One region of the Micromonospora sp. NPDC047465 genome, then DNA from elsewhere that is predicted to be linked to it. Evidence: predicted binding sites of a transcription regulator. Region 1 holds the regulator's gene; the other holds the start of a gene.
What was found. The regulator HrcA, encoded in region 1, represses chaperone genes, less so after heat shock. The targets are predictions, from matches to a motif close to GGTTNGCACNCTCNNNNNGAGNGTGCNAACC.
Positions count from the first base shown of each region.

Region 1 (3,407 bases):
GGCCCCGCCGTGCGGCGGCGCGGGCGGGGAGGCCCCGCCATGTGGCGGCGCGGTCGGGAAGGCCCACGCCGTGTGGCGGCGCGTGGCCGGTCCGGCCGGGGGAGCGGCCGGCCCGGCTCACCTGGTGAAGCTGTAGGCCATCGGGTAGCGGTAGAGCACGCCCTCGTTGGCCTTGACCCCGGCGACGATCCCGAAGATCAGCGGCACCAGCCAGACGAGCATCGGGACGAAGAACAGGATCCCGCAGGTGATCAGGGTGAGCACCCAGCTCAGCACGCCCACGATCGCCCAGGTGATCTGGAAGTTCAGCGCCGCGACGGCGTGCGCCCGGACGGTCGGCGACTGTTGCCCCCGGGCCATCAGCGCGATGAGCGGCGCGACCCAGCCGAGCAGGCCGCCGCCGACGATCACCCCGACCGCGCCGCCGAAGTGGGCGATCAGGGCCCAGTTCTTGTCCTCGTTGTTGGCGTAGCCGCCGGTGGGCGCGCCGTAGCCGCCGCCGGTCGGATAGCCGACCCCCGGCGGGGGGTAGCCGCCCGGCGGGGGATAGCCCCCGGGCGGCGGGTAGCCACCCGGCGGAGGGTAGCCGCCCGACGGCGGTTGGTCACCGGTGGGCGGCGGATAGCCACCGGGCGGGGGATAGCCGCCCGGGCCCGGTGCCCCGGACAGTGGTGCGGTGGGTTCGTCGGAGCCGGCCGGCCCGGGAACCCCCGACGGAGCGGCCGGGTCCGGCCGGTCGCCGGGGTCCCCCGCTCTGGGAGGGCGAGGTGGTTCAGTCATGGACGTCACGGTAGGGGCCGCGGGCAAGGCCGCACCAGAGCGACTCCGACCGGGATGTCCGGATGATCGGCTCTGGCGCCGCCGCCTCCGCGGGCCGTGTGGCGCCGGTCGGATCGCCGTCCCAGGTTGATCATCGCGTCGGCGGGCGCGCCGACGTAGACTGGCACTCGTCCGTAGCGAGTGCCAGCAACCCGCCCGCCCCTCGGGGCGCGGGGGGTCCGACGTGCGACAGGAGGTGGGGAACGATGGGTCTCGACGACCGCAAGCTCGCCGTGCTGCGCGCGATCGTCGAGGACTACGTCGCCACGCAGGAGCCCGTCGGCAGCAAGTCGCTGGTCGAGCGGCACCAGCTCGGGGTCTCCCCGGCGACCGTCCGCAACGACATGGCCGTGCTGGAGGAGGAGGGCTACATCCGCCAGCCGCACACCAGCGCCGGCCGGGTGCCCACCGACCGCGGCTACCGGCTCTTCGTGGACCGGCTGTCCAAGGTCAAGCCGCTCAGCCCGGCCGAGCGCCGCGCGATCGAGCGTTTCCTGGTCGGCGCGGTCGACCTCGACGACGTGGTGCACCGCACCGTACGGCTGCTGGCGCAGCTGACCCGGCAGGTCGCCGTGGTGCAGTACCCGAGCCTGGCCCGCTCCTCCGTCCGCCACCTGGAGCTGGTGCCGATCTCCACGACCCGGCTGATGCTGGTCATGATCGCCGACACCGGCCGGGTCGAGCAGCGGCTGGTCGAGCTGCCCGGGCCGATCCCCGCCGACGACGTCACGGACCTGCGCCGGCTGGTCAACGAGAAGCTGGTCGGCACCCGGCTGTCCGAGACCCCGCCGCTGGTGCAGGCGCTGGTCGACGAGTCGGTGCCGCACCTGCGGCCGGCCATGACCACCCTCTCCACCGTGCTGCTGGAGACGCTGGTCGAGCGGCACGAGGAGCGGATCGCGCTGGCCGGCACGGCCAATCTCACCCGCGGCGGCCTGCTCGACTTCCAGGGCTCGCTGCGCCCCATCCTGGAGGCGCTGGAGGAGGAGGTCGTGCTGCTCAAGCTCATCGGCGAGGCGGAGCCGAGCACGACCCGGGTGCTGATCGGCGACGAGAACGAGATCGACAACCTGCGCGCCGCCTCGGTGGTCAGCACCGGCTACGGGCCGGGCGCGACGATCGTGGGTGGGCTCGGCGTGCTCGGGCCGACCCGGATGGACTACCCCGGCACCATCGCCACGGTGAGGGCCGTGGCACGCTACGTGGGCGAGCTGCTGGCCCAGAACTGACCAGTCAGGGCCGACGGCCGGCTCCGGCCGACGACCGGCGCAACGCGAGACGAACATGAGGACACGGAACGCAGTGGCCAGGGACTACTACGGCATTCTCGGGGTGAGCCGGGAAGCCTCCGACGACGAGATCAAGCGCGCCTACCGGAAGCTGGCGCGGCAGTTCCACCCGGACGTCAATCCGGACCCGGAGGCACAGGAGAAGTTCAAGGACATCAACGCCGCGTACGAGGTCCTCTCGGACGACCGGAAACGGCAGATCGTCGACCTGGGCGGCGACCCGCTCGCCCCGGGCGGCGGGGGCGCGGGAGGCCCGGGCGGTCCCGGCGGCGCCGGCCCGTTCGTCGGCTTCCAGGACATCATGGACGCGTTCTTCGGCGGCGCGGCCGGCGGGTCGCGGGGCCCGCGACCGCGGACCCGGCCGGGCGCCGACGCGATCCTGCGGCTGGAGCTGGACCTGAACGAGACCGCGTTCGGCGTCGAGGCGCCGATCACCGTCGACACCGCCGTGCTCTGCACCACCTGCTCCGGCGCCGGCACCGCGGCCGGCACCCATCTCGCCACCTGCGAGGCGTGCGGCGGCCGTGGCGAGGTGCAGTCGGTGCAGCGCACCTTCCTCGGTCAGGTGGTCTCCGCGCGCCCCTGCACCGTCTGCCAGGGCTACGGCACCACCATCCCGCACCCCTGCCCGACGTGCGCCGGCGACGGCCGTGTCCGCACCCGGCGTTCGCTGACCGTCAAGATCCCCGCCGGGGTCGAGGACGGCATGCGCATCCGGCTGGCCCAGCAGGGCGAGGTCGGCCCGGGCGGCGGCACCGCCGGCGACCTCTACGTCGAGATCCACGAGCGGCCGCACGACGTCTACTCCCGCAAGGGCGACGACCTGCACTGCCGGGTCACCGTGCCGATGACCGCCGCCGCCCTCGGCACCCGGCTGACCATCAAGACGCTGGACAGCGAGGAGACGGTCGACGTCAAGGCCGGCACCCAGCCGGGCAGCACGCTGCGGCTGCGCGCCCGGGGCGTGCCGCACCTGCGCGGCACCGGCCGGGGCGACCTCTACGTCCACCTCGACGTGCGTACCCCGACGAAGCTCGACGCCGACCAGGAGCGGATGCTGCGCGACTTCGCCAAGACCCGGGGCGAGGAGGTCGCCGAGCTGACCAAGCAGGGCGGCTTCTTCTCCCGGATGCGCGACGCCTTCAACGGCCACGCCTGACGGCACGCCCCCGGGCCGCCGCGCTCCGCGGCGGCCCGGTCGGCTCCACCGCCCTCGCCGCCCCGACGGCCGCCGGGGCGGCTAGCCTGATCGTCGTGTCCGCGCCGCTGTTCCTGGTCGAGTCGCTGCCCACCGCCGAC
Region 1 is NZ_JBEYTP010000026.1:61,912-65,318, forward strand. It holds gene ABZ793_RS22710 (DUF4870 domain-containing protein) at 118-780, opposite strand; gene hrcA (heat-inducible transcriptional repressor HrcA) at 1,026-2,048, shown strand; gene dnaJ (molecular chaperone DnaJ) at 2,122-3,267, shown strand; gene ABZ793_RS22725 (16S rRNA (uracil(1498)-N(3))-methyltransferase) at 3,363-3,407, shown strand, end outside.

Region 2 (3,407 bases), on a different contig from region 1:
CCTCGGTCGCGGCACCGACCTTGATGACCGCGATGCCGCCGGACAGCTTGGCCAGCCGCTCGGCGAGCTTCTCCCGGTCCCAGTCGGAGTCGGAGGCCTCGATCTCCTTGCGGATCTGGGCCACCCGGTCCGCGACCTCGCTCGCCTGGCCGCCGCCGTCGACGATCGTGGTGTTCTCCTTGTCGACCACCACGCGCCGGGCGCTGCCGAGCACCTCCAGGCCCACCTGGTCGAGCTTGTAGCCCAGTTCCGGGGCGACCAGCTCGGCGCCGGTGAGGATCGCCATGTCCTGAAGCATCGCCTTGCGGCGGTCGCCGAAGCCCGGGGCCTTGACCGCGCAGACCTTGAGGGTCTTGCGGATCGAGTTGACCACCAGGGTGGACAGCGCCTGGCCCTCGACGTCCTCGGCGATGATCAGCAGCGGCTTGCTGTTCTGGAGGACCTTCTCCAGCAGCGGCAGCAGCTCCTCGATCGCCGAGATCTTCTGGGTGGTGATCAGGATGTACGGGTCCTCCAGGACCGACTCCTGCCCCTCCACGTCGGTGACGAAGTTCGGCGAGATGAAGCCCTTGTCGAACTGGAGGCCCTCGGTGACGTCCAGCTCGGTGGTGAGCGCGGAGCCCTCCTCGACGGTGATGACACCGTCGCGGCCGACCCTCTCCATCGCCTCGGCGATCAGCTCGCCGATGGTGGCGTCCTGCGCGGAGATGGTCGCGACGTGCGCGATCGACTTCTTGTCGGCGACCTCGACCGCGCGGCCGAGCAGCGCCTCGGAGACCTTGGCGGCCGCCGCGTCGATGCCCCGCTTGAGGCCGGTCGGGTTGGCTCCGGCCGCCACGTTGCGCAGGCCCTCGCGGACCATCGCCTGGGCCAGCACGGTGGCGGTGGTGGTCCCGTCGCCGGCGACGTCGTTGGTCTTGGTCGCCACCTCCTTGACCAGCTGCGCGCCGAGGTTCTCGTACGGGTTGGTGAGCTCGATCTCCTTGGCGATGGTCACGCCGTCGTTGGTGATCGTGGGCGCACCGAATTTCTTGTCCAGGACGACGTTGCGCCCGCGCGGGCCGAGGGTCACCTTGACCGCGTCCGCGAGGGCGTTGACACCGTGCTCGAGCAGGTGCCGGGCGTCGTCCGAGAAGCTCAGGATCTTCGCCATGAATGTCCCTTCGAAGCGACGTTGCCCCGGCCCGGCGAGCCGGACCGGGGCAACGACACTGATCGGTTGCTTACTTCTCGATGACCGCGAGGACGTCGCGGGCGGAGAGCACCAGGTACTCCTCGCCGGCGTACTTGACCTCGGTGCCGCCGTACTTCGAGTAGATGACGGTGTCGCCGACCTTGACGTCAACCGGGATCCGGTTGCCCTTGTCGTCGACGCGGCCCGGGCCGACAGCGAGGACGGTGCCCTCCTGCGGCTTCTCCTTGGCGGTGTCGGGGATCACGATGCCCGACGCCGTGGTGGTCTCAGCCTCGTTCGCCTGGACCAGGATCCGGTCCTCGAGCGGCTTGATCGCAACCTTGGTCGCGGTAGTCACGGGCATACCCTCCTGGGGTACTGGTTTCGTTACCGGCCGGCGAGCCGACCAGCGTCAATCTGCCACATGCCACCGGGCGGGGCCGTCGTCGCGGGTGCCGGTCCGCCTGGCGTTCAGCGCCCAGGCCTGACGGCCCGGAAGCTGGCACCCTCGGGGTGAGAGTGCTAATCGCAGGTTATTCCTCGGCTAGCACTCCGTCAAGGAGAGTGCCAACCCGCCGGCCGGCGCGTCGGGCCGGGCGGCCAGAATGACCGCGTGGACCTCGACCAGCTCGCCGCCCTGCGTACGCCCGAGGGGTCGGCCGCGCTCGACGCGGCCGCGCGGGTGGCCGGCGGCGACCCGCTGGCCGCGGCGGCCGCGCTCCGTTCCGCCGGGATGCCGCCCGCGCTGGCGGCGGCCGCGCTCACCCAGGCCGAGCTGCGCCGCCGGGCGGTCGGCAAGTTCGGGCCGGCGGCGGCGGGGATGTTCCTGACCCGGGCCGGGCTGGAGCAGGCCACCCGCGGCGCCGTCGCGGCGCGGCGCGCGCGCCGGCTGCGCGCCGCCGGCGTACGCACCCTGGCCGACCTCGGGTGCGGCCTCGGCGCGGACGCGCTCGCCGCCGCGCGGGCCGGCATCCGCGTGTACGGGGTGGAGGCCGACCCGGTGACCGCCGCGATGGCCGCCGCCAACGCGGAGGCGGCCGGGCTGGCCGAGCTGTTCACGGTGGAGTGCGGCGACGCCACGGCGTTCGACGTCAGCCGGGTCGACGGGGTGTTCTGCGACCCGGCGCGGCGGAAGGCGGGCACCGGGCGACGGGTCTTCGACCCGAACGCCTACTCCCCGCCCTGGGACTTCGTCGTCGGCCTGGCCGCGCGGGTGCCGTACACGGTGGTGAAGGTGGCGCCCGGGATCGACCACGCGCTGATCCCCGCGGGCGCCGAGGCGGAGTGGGTGAGCGCGGACGGCGACCTGGTCGAGGCGGCGCTGTGGTGCGGCCGGCTCGCCGAGGTCCCCCGCCGGGCCACCCTGCTGCGCGGTGCCGCCGCGCACGCGCTGACCGGCTCCGGCGACGCCGAGGCGCCGGTCGGGCCGGTCCGCCGCTTCCTGTACGACCCGGACCCGGCGGTGGTCCGCGCGCACCTGGTCGCGGAGCTGGCCGGCGCCCTCGACGCGACGCTGGCCGACCCGAGCATCGCCTACCTCTACGCGGACGCCCCGGCGGCGACCCCGTTCGGCCGCTGCCTGGAGGTCACCGACGTGCTGCCGTTCTCGCTCAAGCGGCTGCGGGCGCTGCTGCGGGACCGCCGGGTCGGGCGGGTGGAGATCCTCAAGCGCGGCTCCGCGCTGGAGCCGGAGAAGTTGCGGCGGGACCTGCGGCTGGCCGGCGACGAGGCGGCCAGCCTGGTGCTGACCCGGGTCGCCGGGGCGCCGACGGCGCTGGTCTGCCGGCCGGTCGGGTAGCCGGCCTTATCGGCTCGCGGGTCACCCGGAGCCGGGTTAGCTTGACGGTCATGGCGGGACAGGGCACTCCGGCGACCGCGCTGCTGACGAAGCGGAAGATCGCCCACAGCACGCATCCGTACGACGTCTCCCCCGACGCGCCGAACTACGGCGCGCTGGTCGCGGCGGCGCTGGGGGTGCCGCCGGAGCGGGTGTTCAAGTCGCTGGTCGCCGAGGTCGACGGCGCGCTGACCGTGGCGGTCGTGCCGGTCACCGGCGAGCTGGACCTCAAGGCGCTCGCCGCGGCGGTCGGCGGCAAGCGGGCCGCCATGGCCGATCGGGCGGTGGCCGAACGGGCCACCGGCTACGTGCGCGGCGGGATCAGCCCGCTCGGTCAGCGCCGGCGGCTGCCCACGGTGCTCGACTCGTCGGCGCTCGACCATCCCACCGTCTACG
Region 2 is NZ_JBEYTP010000009.1:49,399-52,805, reverse strand. It holds gene groL (chaperonin GroEL) at 1-1,153, opposite strand, end outside; gene groES (co-chaperone GroES) at 1,224-1,538, opposite strand; gene ABZ793_RS11215 (methyltransferase domain-containing protein) at 1,788-2,972, shown strand; gene ybaK (Cys-tRNA(Pro) deacylase) at 3,023-3,407, shown strand, end outside.
Region 2: a site for HrcA is predicted at 1,672-1,702, ahead of groES (co-chaperone GroES). Genes of this name have one in related genera too.